3 regions of the Cellvibrio fontiphilus genome follow, and region 1 is predicted to be linked to each of the others. Evidence: predicted binding sites of a transcription regulator. Region 1 holds the regulator's gene; each other region holds the start of a gene.
What was found. The regulator sigma-54, encoded in region 1, starts transcription at its own class of promoters, with help from an activator protein. The targets are predictions, from matches to a motif close to TGGCACANNNNTTGCNNT.
Positions count from the first base shown of each region.

Region 1 (6,494 bases):
ATCTGCGCTATCGCCTTACCACACCGCAAATCACTCATTTTCAAAAAGATACAGAGAGCCCATCGGAACATGACTACACCATGATCGAAAGCCCTACGATGGAGTTTTTTGATGAAGACCCAACTGCACCCTGGATAGTCAATGCAAGGGAGGGTAAAAGCCAAATGAATGGTGAATTAATTCAACTTCTGAACGATGTAGAAATTCAACAACAAACGTCATCCAACGGCTTGGTGCGCATATCTACCAGCAAGCTGGATTTGCTACCCAAGACACAATTCGCGCGCACAGACAAAGCTGTTAAGATGCGCAGCGCCAAGGGTCAGATGACGGCCGAAGGCATGGAAGCTGACTTTACCAACAGTCAGTTCCAATTAAAGTCACAAGTCAAGGCTGTTTATGAACCACGTTAAATCCACTTTCAGGTTGCTTGGCCTGGTCACTGTTTTACTCAGTGCTGGCGCAGCTTGGGCATTACCCAGCGACAAAAACGAAACCATCCGTGGCTCCGCAGACAACCTAACCGTTGACCAGAAAAATGGGGTAGCCACCTATACCGGCTCAGTAGAAATCCGCCAAGGCTCCCTCACCATCAAAGCCGATTCAATCATCATTCACACCAACGCTGACGGTGGCGTTGAAAAAATGGTTGCTACAGGTAACCCGGCTAAATTCCAACAACAACCTGAAGAAACACAGGGGATAGTTACCGCCGCGGCCAAACAAATTACTTACACACCCAGCAATGAGCACTTGCTTCTGGTCGAAGATGCATCCGTCGAGCAAAATGGCGCCGTCATGAGCGGCCCACACATTAACTATGACTTGGTTAAAGAAGTCATGAAAGCCGAAGGCAACACCGCAGGTGAAGGTCAGCGGATTGAAATTGTCATCCCCCCAAAATCTGGCTCCGCAAGTGATTCACAGGCTCCCTCTTTCACTCCAGGCAGCAATTAACCTATGCCAAGTTTGCACGCGCGTCATCTCGCCAAAAGCTACAAAAAACGCAAAGTAGTTATCGATGTTTCGATCACTGTCGAGAGCGGTCACATAGTGGGTTTGTTAGGGCCAAATGGCGCTGGTAAAACAACCTGCTTTTACATGATTGCCGGCTTGGTTCCTGCCGACAACGGTAGCGTGCTTATTGATGACAGGGATATTACCCAGCTACCTATCCATGGACGCGCACGCGCTGGTATTGGCTACTTACCCCAGGAAGCATCTATCTTTCGCAAACTCACTGTCGCTGACAACATCATGGCGATACTTGAAACGCGCAAGGATTTGGACCAAAAAGCGCGTGCAGAAAAACTTGAAGCACTCTTGAGCGAATTTCATATCACGCACATCCGAGATAGTTTGGGTATGGCGCTCTCGGGGGGCGAACGTCGCCGCGTAGAAATCGCACGCGCACTGGCCACAGACCCCAAGTTTATTCTTCTGGATGAACCCTTTGCCGGTGTGGACCCCATTTCTGTAAATGACATTAAAGAAATTGTTCGCCATCTTAAAGATCGCGGCATAGGTGTATTGATAACCGACCATAATGTGCGCGAAACCCTTGATATCTGTGAAACGGCCTACATCGTCAGCGAGGGGCACATAATCGCAGAGGGCAGCGCTGATACTGTGCTGAGCAACAGCAAGGTTCGCGAAGTCTATCTGGGCGAGCACTTCCGCCTCTGACGAACAAAGCAGAAACAACTTGACAAGCAACATTCTTTGTCTACTAGGCATAAAGCTTGCTTAAGCATGTTGCTTGAAGCGCAAACCCTGACTAAACTCCACTTAACAGATGTTTTCCATACCGTGTTATTTAAGGGTTTGTTGCAACAACAATGAAACAATCTCTCCAGCTTAAACTCGGCCAACAGCTGACCATGACCCCCCAACTGCAGCAGGCAATTCGCCTCCTGCAGCTTTCAACCCTGGATTTACAGCAAGAGATCCAAGAGGCGCTTGATTCAAATCCTATGCTTGAAATGGAGGAGAGCTTTGACTCCCCTAGCCAAAGCAGTGATTACGAAGGCAGTGCTGACGATCAAATCGATTACAACCGCCAACAAGAAATTGCTGCCGAGTCCGGCACCGATACGAGTAATGATTACTCCAGTAGCGACAGCTTCACCTCTTCCACCAGCGATAGCTTTAGCGAGCCTAGTTACAGTGACACCGAGAGTTTTGGTGAGAGCGATAACTTTAGTGATGGGGAGTCATTCAGCGATAGCGATGTCTATGGGGAAAGCGAGAGTTTTAGTGCCGATAGTGGCGATTGGAGCGACTCCATTCCTTCCGATCTACCAGTAGATACCAGTTGGGATGACGTTTACCAAACCTCCGCAGCGGGAAGCTCAAACAACTTCGACAATGAAGACAGTGACTTTGAAAGCCGCCGCGCTGCAACAGACTCACTTTATGACCACCTGATGTGGCAACTTAACCTCACCCCAATGTCTGATCGTGATAGGGTGCTGGCAATGGCCATCATCGATGCCGTAGAACCCAGCGGCATGCTATCAATCAGCATTGAAGAAATATTTGAGGGAATGCGCAACGATCTGGAAGATCTGGAGTTGGATGAGGTGGTAGCGGTACAGCACCGCTTACAACAGTTTGATCCCTGCGGTGTCTGCAGCCAGAATCTTTCGGAATGCCTGCTGGTACAGCTGCAACAGTTTGACACCAAGACGCCATATCTGGATTCCGCGAAACTTATCGCCAAGCTCTATCTACCTATTTTAGGCAGCCGCGATTATCGTCAGCTGATGCGCCGCACCAAGCTTAAAGAAGCTGAACTTAGCCAAGCTATAGCCCTTATCCAGAGCCTTAACCCCCGCCCGGGCGATATTATCGCCAGCGGCGACACTGAATATGTTGTTCCTGATGTGTTTGTAGAGAAGCGCGATGGTCGCTGGATAGTGGAATTAAATCCAGAAATTGCACCGCGCCTACGCATCAATGCCAACTATGCTTCAATGGTAAAACGAGCCGACTCCAGTAGCGACAATACCTTTCTCAAAGACAATTTACAGGAGGCTCGCTGGTTTCTAAAAAGCTTACAGAGCCGTAACGAGACACTATTAAAAGTGGCGAGCTGTATTGTAGAAAAACAACGCGGCTTTCTAGACTACGGGCCGGAGGCAATGAAACCGCTGGTATTACATGACATTGCCGAGATAGTGGAAATGCATGAGTCCACCATCTCTCGTGTGACCACCCAAAAATATATGCATACACCGCAAGGTATATTTGAACTTAAGTACTTTTTCTCCAGCCACGTCAGTACCGATAGTGGAGGCGAGTGCTCATCGACAGCAATTCGCGCCATTATCAAAAAACTGGTTAGCGCTGAGAACCCCAAAAAACCCCTGAGCGATAGCAAAATTACCGACTTATTGGCGGAACAGGGAATTCAGGTGGCGCGTCGCACAATCGCAAAATATCGCGAATCGCTGAACATTCCACCTTCAAACGAACGTAAGACCATTTGACTTAGTATTGTCACTGGCAAGCAGTACCTAATTCGGAAGAAAATCAAGGATGAACTGTTAGGTTGTGCTGATCACAACCATTTTGTTTCTATCGAGAGGAAGTATCTATGCAAATAAACATTAGTGGTCATCATTTGGAAGTTACCGATTCACTAAAAGACTACGTCAACAGCAAAATTGAGCGTCTAAGTCACCACCATGATCGAATTACCAGCACCCATGTGATCCTCTCCGTTGATAAACTTATTCAGAAAGCAGAGGCCACTATCCATGTAAGTGGTAAGGACTTGTTTGCAGATGCAACCCATGATGATCTCTATGCAGCTATTGATGCCCTGGCAGATAAGCTGGATCGCCAGCTAATTAAGCACAAAGAAAAGATGCGCAGCCATCGTTAATCATCATGCGGCGGGTCGTCAGACTCGCCGCGTACTTATTGATAGAATCTTTTAGTCACACCTACCATGCAAATTCAAAATCTTATTACCCCTGGACGCACGCTTTGCGGTGTTGAGGGCGGCAGTAAAAAACGCGCCCTAGAGTTGTTAGCTAACGCTATTGCTCAGGATGTTCCGGGTATTGAGGCAGACGAACTCTTCCGCCGGCTAATCGGCAGAGAGCGCCTTGGCTCTACCGGCATAGGGCACGGCATCGCCATACCCCACTGTCGCATCGCAAATTGCAATAGCACCATAGGCGCGCTGCTCACACTGGCAGATCCAATCGATTTTGATGCCATAGATTCACAACCGGTTGACATACTGTTTGCAATGTTGGTACCCGAAGATGCTCATGATGAACATCTACAAACCCTGGCAGCACTGGCAGGAGCTCTCAACAACGCTGACTACCGCCAACGCCTGCGCACAGCGGACAGCGATACAGCACTTTTTCAAGCAGCTATAGCCGCCCCCTAGTAGGTCTATGCCATGCACCTTGTGATAGTAAGCGGGCTGTCAGGCTCAGGAAAAAGTACCGCACTGCATGTGCTGGAAGATGTTGGTTTTAATTGCATCGACAACCTACCCGTTAGCCTGCTACCAGCATTGGTAGCCCAAATACAAATCCACAAGGACGACCAGCAGCGCTTTGCCATAGGCATTGACGTGCGCAACGCCTGGCAAGACCTGAATATATTTCCGCAAATGATCAGTACACTGAAAGAGGCACATTTGCCCTTTCGGACCTTGTTTCTGGATTCTCAGCCAGCAGTACTTATTCAACGCTTTAGCGAAACACGGCGCAAACACCCACTTTCGGATAAGCACACCAGCCTTGAGGAATCCATCACGGCTGAGCAGCATTTATTGGAGCCAATCCGGGATTGTGCTGACCAAATAATCGATACCAGCCATTTGAACCTGCATGAATTGCGGGATTTAGTGAAAGAGCGTGTTGTTGGGCGCAGTGAATCGACCATGGCAATCCTGTTCGAGTCCTTTGGTTTTAAACACGGCATTCCTGTAAACGCCGATTTGGTGTTTGATGCTCGCTGTTTACCAAACCCTCACTGGAAACCCAACCTGCGCCCACTGACTGGTAAGGATCAGGATGTTATTGAGTTTTTGGAAGAACAAATCACTGTCAAAGAGATGTATGAGGACATTGAGCACTATCTGACACGCTGGCTACCTCGCTACCAAGCAAACAACCGCAGTTACATCACCATCGCTGTCGGCTGTACCGGAGGACAACATCGCTCGGTTTATCTGGCGGAACGATTACAACGTCACTTTGATCAAAGTTTTAACGATGTGCAGGTACGCCATCGCGATATCAACAAACACAAAAAGCATTAAACCATGCCAATCGAAACCCTCGACATTATCAATAAGCGTGGCTTACACGCACGTGCGGCAGCCAAGTTTGCCACTTTGGCAAACCAATTCAAGGCGAGCATTCAGGTGCGTGTGGGTGAGGGTATCTGGGCGGATGCAAAGAGTGTAATGTCTCTAATGCTACTCGCCGCAAGTTGTGGCAGCCGTATAGAAGTCAATATAGACGGCGAGGATGCGGAGATAGCGATGAGCGCTATACGCAACCTGATTGCAGATCGCTTTGAAGAAGGCGAATAAATACTCTATTGTTAATCCAAAGCAGTTGTGACTGAAGCCTCTGTGCACTAAGCTGCGCGACCTTTTAAACGCTACTCACCTTTATACTGGCTGCCAACCTTGCCGGGCTTTCATTTGGCATGACCTACTGAATACGACAGATACTTTTATGGTTTACAACTACGACGACATCAATCCGGATGACTACATTCTCAGCAAGTCGCAGGTAAAACGCGATATGCATGCCTTGCAGGCGCTGGGCGAAAGCTTGATCGATATGAATGAAAAGCAGCTGGCCAATATTCCACTCAGCGAAGAAATGTTGGATGCCATTTATATCGCCCGCAAATTACCGCCTAAAGAAGCGCGTCGCCGCCAAATCCAGTATATCGGTCGTTTGATGCGCGAAGGCAACCATGAGGAAATCAAAGCAGCGGTTGAGAAAATGCAAAACCGTAGCGATCAGTATGTGCATCGTCAGCATCAGATCGAGCGCTACCGCGATTTGCTGATTGAGGGCGACAAACAAATTTTCCAAACCCTGGTGACCTCCTGCCCGGGCCTGGATGTACAACACCTGCGTCAATTAATTCGTGCGGCACAAAAAGAAAGGGATGAAAACAAACCGCCTGCGAATGCGCGCAAACTCTTCGGTTTTATTCGCGACCAACTCGCCGCTCAGGATTAACACCAAGGTCGTATTAAAAACAAAGCCCGGAATAATCCGGGCTTTGTTTTTATAAGTCTTTTCATTTTATGGTGCATTTGCCGCATCGATCGCGTCATTAACTTCATTGGGCGATAGAATTTTCGGGCCGGGGGCCGGCTGGGTAAATGTTTCGCTGCTGTTAATCAATTTGCTGCTATCTATCCCCGCACCACTGCCCAATGCATCGGCAACTGCTTTCTTGAGCACAATAATGGCGATCCGACGATTAATAGGTTCATC
Region 1 is NZ_JBHRTF010000004.1:846,585-853,078, reverse strand. It holds gene lptC (LPS export ABC transporter periplasmic protein LptC) at 1-413, shown strand, start outside; gene lptA (lipopolysaccharide transport periplasmic protein LptA) at 400-957, shown strand; gene lptB (LPS export ABC transporter ATP-binding protein) at 961-1,686, shown strand; gene ACFODX_RS12170 (RNA polymerase factor sigma-54) at 1,839-3,491, shown strand; gene hpf (ribosome hibernation-promoting factor, HPF/YfiA family) at 3,599-3,889, shown strand; gene ptsN (PTS IIA-like nitrogen regulatory protein PtsN) at 3,956-4,408, shown strand; gene rapZ (RNase adapter RapZ) at 4,421-5,290, shown strand; gene ACFODX_RS12150 (HPr family phosphocarrier protein) at 5,294-5,566, shown strand; gene yjgA (ribosome biogenesis factor YjgA) at 5,715-6,233, shown strand; gene motB (flagellar motor protein MotB) at 6,300-6,494, opposite strand, start outside.

Region 2 (6,494 bases), on a different contig from region 1:
ATGCCGGACATGATGTTACTCCACTATCTGGCGACTGGAATTGGTCGCTAGCGAGATCACTGACTGAACACCGGCCTGCAGGGTTTTCATCGTCTCTGCCGCCGCTAATGATTTAATCGCATCAGTGTTTAATAAACGTTTTATCTTTTGTGCGTATTCCGGGTCTGTCGCATAACCGGCTGACTGTAGTGCTTCAGCATAAGCCGATGAATTGCCACCAGCGGCCAAGGCTTTTTCATAGCGTGAATTGTTTTTCATTAAACGCACATAATCAGAAAAACTATCCGCATAACTTTGGTATTTACGGAAGTCTGACTTTTCTTGTGCAGCAATACCGTTGCGATACTCAAGGGTATTTACATTCACCTTGTCGCCCTGCCACTGGACACCGGCTTTGATATTGAACAAATTAAAACTGTTGTTGCCGTTGCGATCATGGATAACGTGTTTTCCCCAACCCGTTTCCAGCGCCACTTGGGCGATTAATACATCCGGGTTGATGTTTAATTCAGCGGCTGCTTTTTCAGCGTGAGGTTTTAACATCATCACGAAGTTTTCTTGTGTAGTGCTGACACTGGCTTTTTTACCTGCAACCTGATTTACAACAGGCGTTTTACTCAACAGCTGTGGAATTAATGCGTAGTTAACGGCGGTAAGGGGCGGCTGTTGTGAGTCGGCGCTGTCAGCACCAACCACCTGCGCGTTGTGGCTCATGCGCACAAAGTCATCAATCCATGTATTCAAATCATCAATGCTATTGTCACTTGCCGCTATTATTGATGTGTCTGCATCTTTAGCTGTCACCGCGCGCGCGGGTAGATCGGCGATACCCAAGTCGGTATTATTTTGCTCGTTATTTTCAGCGCGCATACCGCCGCCGTGGTTTTGCATCATTTGGTGATAAAAATGATCCGCAAGGCCAATACCTTTTCCGCTGGTTAAATTAATTACCATTTGCTGATCCAACATATCGCGATGGAAGCGAGTGGTTTGGCTGTCCATAAAATTGCCTTCAGCGAACACATCGTTCGCCTCGCGCATGGATTTCAGCATTTGTTGTACCAGCAAACCCTCAAACTTTTTGGCAACTTCTTTAATTGCCTGAGGGTCCCTGTCACGCCCCATCGCTTTGATGGAATTCAATGAATTGGGGTCAAGATAATTATCTTGCACCTGCGGGACTTTTACGCCGGTATCTATAGGTAACATTTAAATCACCACTAATTCAGCTTTAAGCGCACCGGATTGTTTAAGCGCCTCCAGAATTGCCATCAAATCACTGGGTGATGCGCCCACGTTATTAACCGAGCGCACTATGTCATCCAGGTTGGCACCCGGTGCAAATTTAAACATGGGGTTAGTTTCTTCATCGGCCTGCACATTACTGCTCGGCACTACTACGGTAGTCCCTCCAGCCAGTGCATTGGGTTGGCTCACCGTCAGGCTTTCTGCAACAGATACGGTAAGGCTGCCGTGAGTAACTGCCACCGGTGATACACGAACATTTTTTCCAACAACGATAGTGCCGGTGCGTGAATTGATAATAACTTTCGCCACTTCTTCACCCATCTTCACATCCAAGTTTTCCAGCATCGCAATAAAATCTACGCGCTGCGCTGGGTTAACCGGAGAATTCACCATGATGGAAACCGCATCCAAAGGGCGAGCGACATCTGGGCCCAACATGTCGTTAATACTTTTTGCCAACGCATTAGCGGTGGTGAAATCGGCGCGATGCAAATTAAAAACAATTGGTTGGCCACCGGCAAAATTGGTTTCCACGGTTCTTTCCACCATGGCGCCACTGGGAATACGGCCGGCACTGGGCACGTTGACAGTAATTTTTGAACCGTCATTACCCGATGCGCTTAAACCACCCACTACCAGATTACCCTGAGCGATGGCGTACACTTTTCCGTCCAACCCTTTGAGCGGTGTCAACAATAAACTGCCGCCGCGTAAACTTTTTGCATTGCTGATGGATGACACAGTCACGTCAATGGTTTGACCAGGTTTGGCGAAAGCAGGCAGCTCGGCTTGAATCATTACCGCAGCAACATTTTTCATTTGCATACGTGCGCCTTCCGGCACCGTAATGCCAAATTGCTTGAGCATGCTGTTAAACGATTGGGTGGTAAATGGCGATTGTGTCGTTTGGTCGCCGGTGCCATCCAAGCCCACCACCAAACCGTAACCCACTAGTTGGTTAGCACGCACACCGGCAACACTGGCGATATCTTTAATACGCTCGGCCTGCGCACTGGCTACTGAACACAACAGCAGCACCAGGGTAAATTTTATTAAGTTACGCATTCGCAATACCTCAGAAGAAACCATTACAGTGGCCACAAATCACTGTTAAAAAAGCGTGATAACCAGCCCATCGAACTACTGTTGGCCAAGTCGCCAGTTCCGCTGTAAGAAATTTTTGCGTTGGCTAAACGGGTGGAAACAACCGTGTTGTTTGGCTCTATATCATCCGGGCGAACAATACCGCTGATGCGGATAAATTCATCGCCGCGATTCAGCGTGATCCATTTTTCCCCACGCACCACCAAATTGCCGTTAGGTAAAATTTCGGCAACCGTTACAGTAATGTTGCCTTGCAAACTATTGCTTTGATCGGCATCAGCACCGCCATTAAAGGTTCTGGATTGCTCCAGTGTGGTGGTGAGTTCATTGCCTTTAATAGTCGGATTCACACCCAAGAGCGGGCCAGCATTAAAATCAACGCCACTATTTTTGTTGGTATTCACACCGGAAGATTTACGTGAAACGGTGCGCTCGCTGAGTGTTACGGTAATAACATCACCCACAAAATGGGCTTTGCGATCACCAAACAAACTCAGACCATAAGCATCCTGATACAAGGCGCCCTCGGTGCGATGCGGCACCGGCATATTCGCAGCGATGGTGGGCGCATAGGCCGGGTCATCGGGCAAAGGCTTTTTATTGGTCGCACAACCAGACATAAACATTGCTGCAACAGCGATGAATACACTGGAACGGCGAAGCAATTGAGTAAGTGATGCAGTCATGGTGTTTTACTCATCAAAGATTTTGCGTAATGTATTGCAACATTTGATCAGCGGAAGACACGACTTTTGAATTCATTTCATAGGCGCGTTGAGTGGTGATCATGTTGACCATTTCTTCCACAATATCCACGTTGGAATTTTCCAACATGCCTTGCTTGAGCACACCCAAACCATTTTCACCAGGAGTTCCCTGTACCGGTGCGCCACTGGCTACTGTCTCCACATACAAATTGCCACCAATAGGTTGAAGGCCTGAATGGTTGATAAAATCCACCAAGGTAATATCGCCCAATTGTTGCGGCTCAACTTCGCCGGGCGTGTAGGCATTAACAGTACCTGTAGTGCCAATCGTGATTCGCGTTGCACCTTCAGGAACAATAATCGCCGGCTCCAATAAAAAACCATCGGCATTTACCAATTGGCCTTCGCCATTAATTTGCAACTGGCCATTGCGGGTGTAAGCGATAGTTCCATCAGGCTGTAACACTTGTAAAAATCCGTGACCATCAATGGCTACATCGAGTGATTGTTCAGTCACTTGCAGTGAACCTTGGGTAAATTCTTTTTGCGTAGCAACTACTCGCACACCGGCACCCAGTTGCAAGCCTGAGGGCAATTCAGTTTCCTGGGTTTGTTGTGCGCCGGGCTGACGCTGGTTTTGGTAAAGCAAGTCCTCAAACACTGCGCGATCCCGTTTAAAACCAATGGTGCTGGTATTAGCGAGGTTATTGGAAATTGTTGTTAGCTGACGATCCTGCGCCGACAAACCGGTTTTACTGACATAGAGCGCGGTAATCATGATGTTTTCCTCTGCTTAACTGGCAGGATTTAATTGGCATGCGTTAAATAAAAAATCAGCGCGTTTAAAAATTACGACATTTGCAATAATTGGGTAGATGCCGCCGAATTTTCATCCGCGGTTTTCATTAACTTCACTTGCATTTCATATTGGCGCGCAAGGCTCATGATTTGTGTGAATTCATCAATCGGATTAACGTTGCTGCCTTCCAACATGCCGCTGCGCAAAGTGACTTCGGCGGCCGGCAAAGCGTTTAATCCATCGCGTTGGCGAAATAAACCGTCATCGCCTTTTTCCAGCAATTGAATATCCGGATTCACCAGACGCACGCGCCCTACCTCCACCATGGCTTCCGGGCCCTGCCCCTGACCAATAATGGAAATGGTTCCATCAGAACCAATTTGTACTTTTTCATTTTCGGGAATATTGATGGGCCCACCATCACCCAACACGGTTAGACCGTTGGCGGTGCGCAATACACCTGCTGCATCAACCGCAAAATTGCCGGCGCGGGTATAGGCCTCGGTGCCATCGGGAGCTTGCACCACAAAAAAACCGTTACCTTGGATCGCGGCATCGAGTGGATTATTGGTTTCAATCATTGGGCCGGAAGTGAAATCCGCGCGCGGCGACTCGGTCATCGCATAGGCGCGCGTAGGCAGACCATCACCGTAATAAACACCCATGCTGCGGGATTGTTCGAAATCCGCACGAAAACCTGTGGTACTTACGTTTGCCAGATTATTGGCGCGGTTAGCCTGTGCCAGCATATTGTGCTTGGCACCGGTCATGGCGATAAAAAGGGCTTTGTCCACCTTGCAACTCCTCGGTTCACAGCCAAAAAAACAAACGTTGGTTTTTTGGCGGTTTGATCGTTATCAGGAATTTTGCAAGAGCGGTGCCAAGTTGTTATCAGACCTTAAGCTGTTGATATAAAGGGATATTTTGTGGAGGCACATTTAATTACAGCCACACAGACAGATAACAATATAAAAAGCGGCAAAGAACTTCCGCTCTTTGCCGCCAATGGATTGTGATATGCGTTGCACGATGTTGGGCGCGATTTATTGCGCCCTACTATTTACGCGCCCTGTCATTTACGCGGTCTATCTCAAATTAATAATGGTTTGGGTTGTGGCATTCGCCGTTTCGATGGTTTTTGCATTCGCTTGATAGTTGCGCTGGGCAATAATCAAATTCACCAGCTGCTCAGACAAATCCACATTGGATTCTTCCACTGCACCGGCGGTGATATTACCTAGCTGGGCTGAACCCGGCGCACCGATAATCGCCTCACCGGTTTCAAAAGTCTGGGCCCACATGGTATCGCCCACTGGTTTCAGCCCTTCAACACTGCTGAAGTTAGCCAAGGCCACCTGCCCTAACACCTGGGCCTCACCATTGGTAAAGCGCGCGAATACCACGCCGGTATTGCTGATGTCCAAGCCCGCCAGTCGACCGGTGGCATAACCATTTTGATCCAACTCTTCTACCGCAAATACACTGCCAAATTGGGTGCTACCCGCAAGATCAATCTCAAAGTTAGAGCTAGCGGGCGGCTCAGCCACCGGGATGGTACCGCCTTGCAACACATTCAATGGCCCAAGGCCGCCGATAGGTAAACCATCCTCGCCAATGGGGGTCCAGTTGGAAATCAACATGGCATCGGTTCTAAACGGGTCGATGGTTCCATCTGGCGTGAAATGCACATTGAACTCAGCCATAGTGGCTTCAGTGTTTTGTGGTGATGGTAATGTCGGATCCGGATCGCCCACATTTTGACCATCGATTTGCACATACATTTTCCAATGGTTGGGCGATGTCATTGGATCAGCAGGATCGTATGGTTGTTTTACAAAGTATTGACGCATCACATGGGCGTTACCCAAGCTGTCATACACCGTTGTGGAAGTTGCATGGTTAAATGTTTTTTGATCCTGCGGATCAAACGCATTAATAGGCACAGGGGTAAAAAAGTTCGGAACGTTGATGGAGCCAAACATGCTGCCACCATACACCGGTACAGTCGGGGCACTGCTCACAATTGAATAACCTTCCTGGAGGGTGACAGTTACCTCACCACCAATACGGATAGCGTCATCATCGTTATCCACAATCTGCGCCACACCATTGCTACCTTGAACCTCTGCAACACCACCTGTTCCGTCAAACGCAAACTCAAGGTCACGGCCAGTAGCTGACTCAACCACTAAATTACCGAGATCATCCAATGAGGCACTAATACCAAAAAGTGTGGAGGAACTCAGCGCATTGATTTCATCGCGCAAGGCGGTCATATCAGGTACGCCGGTGGAAGTTAAATTGACGCCGTTTAAGCGGAAAGTGCCGTCATTGGTAAACACCTTGGGGGTCGGCAGTGCAGCAGGGTCTGTGGCGAATAGAGTCGCGGTTGTATTCGCGGTTGCCGATACACCAGCAAGTGCATTTAACTCGGAAGCAGTTTCATCTGCGCTGGCGCCATACTCACTGATATAAGTGACATCAGTACCATTAGGGCCGCGAATTACCAAGGTATGGGAACCATAGTTGTTGGTCACCTTTGGAATACCCGTTTCAAGTATGGGTGACGCTTGCGGGGTAAAGGTAGGTGATGGGCTGTCCACTGCAGTGATTGCCGCTGTTAATGCGTTAGCATC
Region 2 is NZ_JBHRTF010000003.1:531,048-537,541, reverse strand. It holds gene flgK (flagellar hook-associated protein FlgK) at 1-11, opposite strand, end outside; gene flgJ (flagellar assembly peptidoglycan hydrolase FlgJ) at 16-1,209, opposite strand; gene ACFODX_RS07995 (flagellar basal body P-ring protein FlgI) at 1,210-2,313, opposite strand; gene flgH (flagellar basal body L-ring protein FlgH) at 2,337-2,978, opposite strand; gene flgG (flagellar basal-body rod protein FlgG) at 3,052-3,837, opposite strand; gene flgF (flagellar basal-body rod protein FlgF) at 3,909-4,652, opposite strand; gene ACFODX_RS07975 (flagellar hook-basal body complex protein) at 4,944-6,494, opposite strand, start outside.
Region 2: a site for sigma-54 is predicted at 4,724-4,741, ahead of flgF (flagellar basal-body rod protein FlgF). Genes of this name have one in related genera too.

Region 3 (6,494 bases), on a different contig from region 1:
GCGAACCCTGATTAAATTCGCACCTTTTTCAGCGAAGAGCGCAAAAGGGTCTTTACGTTTGTTTTTATCAAAATATTTTGCCCCGCAATCTTCCATTTCGTTCACGTAGGATAGGTCAGCCCCCAGATAAAAAGGGTGCTCATTACTTTTGGCCAGGGCAGGGCTATTGATGATGCAAATAAAGATCAGGAGAAAATACTTCATTTGTTATTCCTATTATGGGTAGGCGTCTGACGGCTGTTTGATTTGAAAAAACAGCTGAAGCTGCGGACATGATCATTAATATATATGATTTATATTAATGATTATACTTGTGCTGTCAACACAGAATTATGTGATAGCTATTTCCCGGCGCGTTAAGCGCCGGTAGAGAAGAGAGGGGGTAATGCAAAGGTGCCCTTGAATGAACAAAGGCGGACGGAGTGAGGTACTTCAGGCTTTAGCGACGGTGAAGGAGGAGGTTTGCTCGCTTTTCAGCCCTTGGGCGGTGTAGAGAGAGGCAGTAGCTACCTTACCGCGTAACAGGTTGAGTAAATGATTAAGTGTTTGCTGGGAGCGAGCGATGAGTTTGCCGTTAATGTCATTTAACTGCTGGCATTCCTCAAATTCAACGACAAGGCGCTGCCAGTCTTCCCGTAGAGGAAGGGTCGCGGTATTGCGCTGGAGGAATAGATCCCATCCTTGAGCGTTGGTTGGCAGGTTAAGCGCATTTAGCACAGCTGTTCGCTGCTTACTATTGTGATTAAGCTGGTCGACCAGGATAGTCTTTTGCTCTGCGATTGTAGAAAGCTGGTCTTGTTTGCGTTGTGCAAGTTGCTCGCGTTCGTCGATTAGCAATTGCTTGAGTTGTTGGATAGCAGATGAATCCTGCGCATGCATCTGGCGCAGTAAGTTTATATCAAGAGACATAGCAACCTCTTTTTGCCGTTGTTGGCTGTATTTGGCACAAAACCTTAAACCGCGCAGGGGAGGCGAGGTTTAAGGCCTGTGCCGGTTTATCCAAGTAGATCGTTTTGGTTGAGCATGTTTTCCGCAATGCGGTCGGCGTTGATTTCAAAACGCCCTTCAGCGATGGCGCGACGGATTTCGGCAACCTTGTCCAGGTTGACGTCCGGTGCGCTATCGATTTTGCTTTGTAAGCGGCCCAATGTTTGCGCCTCTTGGCTCAAAACCACCTGATCTCCAGCTGATTTGCTGCTTGGAGTTTGAGGGCTTTTGCTTTCGGCAGATTTAACCTCTGCCGATGGGCTGGACGCAGGTTTGCTGCGAGTGCCCTTGGCGCTGACTGAATCAAGCGAGTTGTTAGTATTAAGAATCATGTTTTTCCCCTTTAAGCCTGCAGGCATCTTGTCTGCTGGCTGTTAATCTAAACGTCGCGGTTGCTATGTCGTGACACTTGGAGGACCGTTTAAGCGGTTCTCTTGATAGTCTTATCGGCCAAGGTCGCGATAACTTTAGCAACATTTTCATATTCCCTACAGGGTTAATCAAAGTGTCTCAACAAGTCCCTGATTCACTACAATGCCAGTGACTATGCGCTCTGATGAGCTATTTTTTACACGAATCTTTTGCCCAATCCGGCCATCAGCCAAGGCAACACCTGAACTTAATACCTTGATAGCCCCGGCTTGCGCTTGCAAGGTGACGCTCTCACCGCGTTTGATTGCCGTGGGCGAATCAAGCGAGCTGGTTTTAAAAGCTTCTCCCTGAGCGATATTGCGCTTGGCTTCTTTTCCAATAATGTTCTCACTGCTCAAGGCATAGCCTTGGCGTATGCTGCTCACATTAACCAGGTTGTCGGTCAGGTGACTGGCGCTCACACGCTCGCCTCTTGCAATGGTGCGAGCTGCTACGGGAATTTGACGATACACCATCACTTGTGCGGGAACGTGGACTGACCAGCCTCCCGGCGCAGGGCATTTGGCTTGAACGCTCAAGTTTCCACCCAAACCGCTTGGATCTTGCAGGTTAAAAACGATGGTGTCGGGGCAGGTCTCAAGCCTTAGGCGCGCATCCAGATTGCCAACCTTTATGTCCAGGCGTTCATGTTCTACTTGGCTGTAATGGCTCGCCAAAAAATTGGCAACATCTTGCTTGAGTGCCAATGGGGAATAAATCTGGGCAAAAGCATCAAAACTGGCAAAGAGGATGCCGGTGCCACACAGATAATTTGTAAGGCGAGCACATGAGCGCACGAGTTTTTGCGCAGATGCCCTGTTTGTGCGGCTATGCGTTAGATATTTACAGAAGAAATTTTTGCAAAAACTAGGAAGTTCCATATTTTGGCCTATCCTCAAGGATAAGAATCGAGTGTCATTCAAGTAATCGGAATAACGTCTAAAGTCTGACACTTTTTTGCCGCTAAGCTACTTATGTGCTTCAAAGCAAATACTATGCCGTTGCTGGTGAAAATATATTCGCAACTTGTCCGTAGTAGGCTGACTTTTACAAATAACGAGGTAATTGCATGGCTGGGGTAATGGATAGTGTCAATCAGCGTACGCAACTGGTTGGCCAAAATCGTCTTGAGCTTTTGTTGTTTCGCCTGGGTGGACAACAGCTGTACGGTATAAATGTGTTCAAGGTGAAAGAAGTGCTTCAATGCCCGCAATTGAATGCAATTCCCGGCCGCAGTTCTGTGGTGCGGGGCGTTGCGCATATTCGTGGTGGCACCTTGCCAATCATGGATATGAACCTGGCGATAGGGCGGCGTGAATTGCCTGATATTGAAAGTTGTTTTGTGATCATCACGGAATACAACCGCACGGCCCAGGGCTTTTTGGTTCGCTCAGTTGAGCGAATTGTGAATATGAATTGGGGCGATATTCACCCGCCGCCCAAAGGTGCGGGCAAAGAGCATTATTTGACGGCGGTTACCCAGGTTGATGGCCAATTGGTGGAAATCATCGACGTGGAGAAAATCCTTGCTGAAGTGTCGCCTGCACGTGAAGAAGTCAGTGCCGGTGTTATTGAGGATGGAATTGCCGACAGGGTTGTGCAAAAACATGTACTAATCGTTGACGACTCTACTATCGCCCGTAAACAAATCCAGCGTGTTGTTGAGGGGATGGGTATTAAAACCACGCTGAAGAAAGACGGTGCCGAAGGTTTCAACTACCTACTCGATCTTTTGAAAGAGGGTAAAGATCCTTACTCGGAATTGATCATGATCATTTGCGATATTGAGATGCCGGAAATGGATGGTTATACCTTCACGGCCGAGGTTCGCAATCATCCGCAGCTTAAAAATCTCCATATTATTTTGCACACCTCACTGAGTGGTGTATTTAATGAAGCGATGGTGCGTAAAGTAGGCGCTGATGACTTCCTGGCTAAGTTCCACCCGGATGAGTTAGCCAAGCGCGTCAATGATCGCGTATTGGCAATTACCGGTGAGAGCCTGCTTCCGCCCGAGCAGGGCTAAGTTAAAATTGTCGCTGCAATTTTGCGGCGACATGTTTTTTTAATGAGAGTTTATGAGTAATAAGCCAACGCCAATTTCCAAACCGCTAGGCGGCGATAACCTCAATCCGGCTGATTTTGATCAGTTCAGGCAGTTTCTTGAGGAGGCCTGCGGCATTTCATTGGGTGATAACAAGCAGTACCTGGTGACAAACCGAATCCGCCGGATTCTGGAAGAAAACAACATCGCCTCATTTGGTGAGTTGGTAAAAAGTTTGAAGCAGGGTTTTAATCGAAAGTTAAAAGATCAAGTTATCGATTCTATGACTACTAACGAAACCTTCTGGTTTCGCGATGTTTATCCTTACGATCACCTTAAAAACGTATTGCTCCCCCAATTGATGGCCGGCAATAACCGCATGTTCGGCCCTGTGCGTATCTGGTCTGCGGCTTGTTCATCGGGGCAGGAGCCTTACTCCATCAGTATGATGGTGGAAGAGTTCAAGCGACAAAATATGGGCAATCTGGCGCGCCCGGTACAAATTGTGGCAACCGATTTATCTTCCACGGTGCTGGAGCAAGCTCGCAGCGGGGAATACGATAAGCTATCGGTCATGCGTGGGCTTACGGCAGATCGATTGGCGCAATTTTTTGATAATCCCAACCCTGCAATGTGGAAGGTAAAGCCGTTTGTCAAAGAGCGGATTGAATTTCGTTCGCTGAACTTAATGGATTCCTATGTGGGTTTGGGTAAGTTCGACATAGTGTTTTGTCGCAATGTGCTGATTTATTTTAATGGCGATTTGAAACGTCAAATTCTGCAAAAAATTCATGCTTCACTAAAACCGAACGGTATTTTATTTCTTGGATCTTCTGAAGGGCTGGCTGGTGTCGCCGATCTATTTGAAATGGTGCGTTGCGAGCCTGGCATTCTTTATCGCGCTATTTAATGCGGTTTATACCCTCCAGGCAGCAGTAAAAAAACCGGGTTTATAGCCCGGTTTTTTATTGCTTGCCGTTTCTCAATTCCCCAGCGGTAAAGCTTTGCCGCTTTTGTGTTGCCGCTTTTCGTCTGGTGTGGGCGAGCTTCTTAAAAACCCTTTAAAAACAATTGGTTGAAACTTATTTTGGGGTTTGGCATAGCCGTTGCTTTAACACTAACAACAAACGCAATACCGCCATTCTTTGCCGATAGTGCGAAAGTGTTTTTAGTGTTGCAGACCAGTATCAGGTGAAAACAAATGTCCATTTCCTTTGAAAAAGCCCTTGGCATACATGAATCAGCTCTGCGTTTTCGCTCCGAGCGAGCCGCGGTGCTGGCCAATAACCTGGCTAATGTGGATACCCCCAATTTCAAAGCCAAGGATATCGATTTCAAGCAGGCCCTGAATCAAAAAATGAATGGCAACAGTGGATTCAATTTGGCTACAACCCAAGCCGGTCATATCGATGGTGCCGGTTTTGCCAGCGATGAAGCGGACACTCTGTATCGCACGCCGCAACAACCCTCTATCGATGGCAACACGGTCGAGGATCAAATTGAGCACGCGGAATACATGAAAAATGCCTTGGCTTTCCAATCCAGTTTTCAGTTTTTAAATAGCAAATTTACTGGTTTGCGCAGTGCAATTCGTGGCGAGTAATTCAACTCGGCAGGCACAGAGTAACAAGATTTTTTGCATCAAAAATGCACAGATAAATAGGTGAACCACATGGCTCTGGGAAATATTTTCGACATCGCAGGCACCGGTATGAACGCACAAAGTTTGCGTTTGAATACCACCGCCAGCAACTTGGCCAATGCCCAGTCCGCAAGCTCCAGTGTTGACGAGGTTTATCGCAGTCGTCAACCCGTGTTTGCGGCTATCCAGCAAGAAGCCATGCGTGCCAGTGTGTCCGAAGGTGCCTACAGCGACAACGAAGTAGATGCAGCTGCCGGTGTTCAGGTGATGGGAATTGTCGAGAGTGATGCGCCCCTGCAGCGTCGCTATGAACCCGGGCACCCCAAAGCAGATGCGGAAGGTTATGTGTTTTATCCCAACGTAAACCCGGTTGAAGAAATGGCCAACATGATTGCTGCATCGCGCTCCTTTCAAATGAATGTGGAAGTGATGAACTCAGCCAAACAAATGGTTCAACGCGTATTAACACTTGGTCAATAGGGAGCTGAATCATGACTGTATCTGCCGCATCAACAAATAGCGTCACTGATAACCTCAGCATCACTAAAAAACAGGACACCAAAAAGAACACCAATGAATTGGGGCAGGCTGCGTTTTTGGAATTGATGATTACCCAGATGAATAATCAAAACCCACTAAGCCCACAGGACAATAGTGAGTTCGTAGCGCAGTTGGCGCAGTTCAGCTCGGTAGAAGGTTTGGAGCGTTTGAACACCAGCTTTAACAGTTTTATGTCCAATAATGCGCTGCAGGCATCATCGCTCGTTGGTCGTAGCGTTACGGTTGAGTCAGACACCAGTACTTTAGTGACTGGCGGAATAGTGGCAGGCAGTGTGGATCTGGATTACCCCACCACCGATCTAAAAATGAGTATTTACGATGAAACAGGTTCATTGGTGCAAACCATTCCTGTGGGTCAAGCCCCGGCAGGTGAAACCGTGTTTCGTTGGGATGGCCAAAATATCGAAGTAAACGGTGAGCTGCTTGATTGGGAAGCCGGTGAGAATGCCGCAACAGCGGGTGAATATCGTTTTGAAATTACTGCTGGCCAAAATGGAAAAACAGAAGCGCTAAATACTTCATTGAGTGCCAACGTCAACAGCGTAACCATCGGTGAGAATGGCAAATTAATTCTCAACCTGGCCGGCATAGGCGCAGTAGAAGCTGACAAAGTAAAACAATTTAATTAACCAATATTGATGTGCTGGCGTTGAGCACTGACGCCAGCCCACCTGAATGTAATAGCCGTTAACCGATATGGTCGAGGTGTAATATGTCTTTTAATACAGCGTTAAGTGGAATTCGCGCGGCCAATACCGATCTGCAAGTGACCGGTAATAACATCGCCAATGCCAGCACCATTGGTTTTAAATCCTCGCGCGCGGAATTTGGCGATGTATACACCAGCAC
Region 3 is NZ_JBHRTF010000003.1:523,803-530,296, forward strand. It holds gene ACFODX_RS07930 (glycoside hydrolase family 53 protein) at 1-204, opposite strand, end outside; gene ACFODX_RS07935 (flagella synthesis protein FlgN) at 433-909, opposite strand; gene flgM (flagellar biosynthesis anti-sigma factor FlgM) at 996-1,319, opposite strand; gene flgA (flagellar basal body P-ring formation chaperone FlgA) at 1,488-2,105, opposite strand; gene ACFODX_RS07950 (chemotaxis protein CheV) at 2,468-3,424, shown strand; gene ACFODX_RS07955 (CheR family methyltransferase) at 3,477-4,352, shown strand; gene flgB (flagellar basal body rod protein FlgB) at 4,644-5,045, shown strand; gene flgC (flagellar basal body rod protein FlgC) at 5,115-5,564, shown strand; gene ACFODX_RS07970 (flagellar hook assembly protein FlgD) at 5,576-6,274, shown strand; gene ACFODX_RS07975 (flagellar hook-basal body complex protein) at 6,358-6,494, shown strand, end outside.
Region 3: a site for sigma-54 is predicted at 4,538-4,555, ahead of flgB (flagellar basal body rod protein FlgB). Genes of this name have one in related genera too.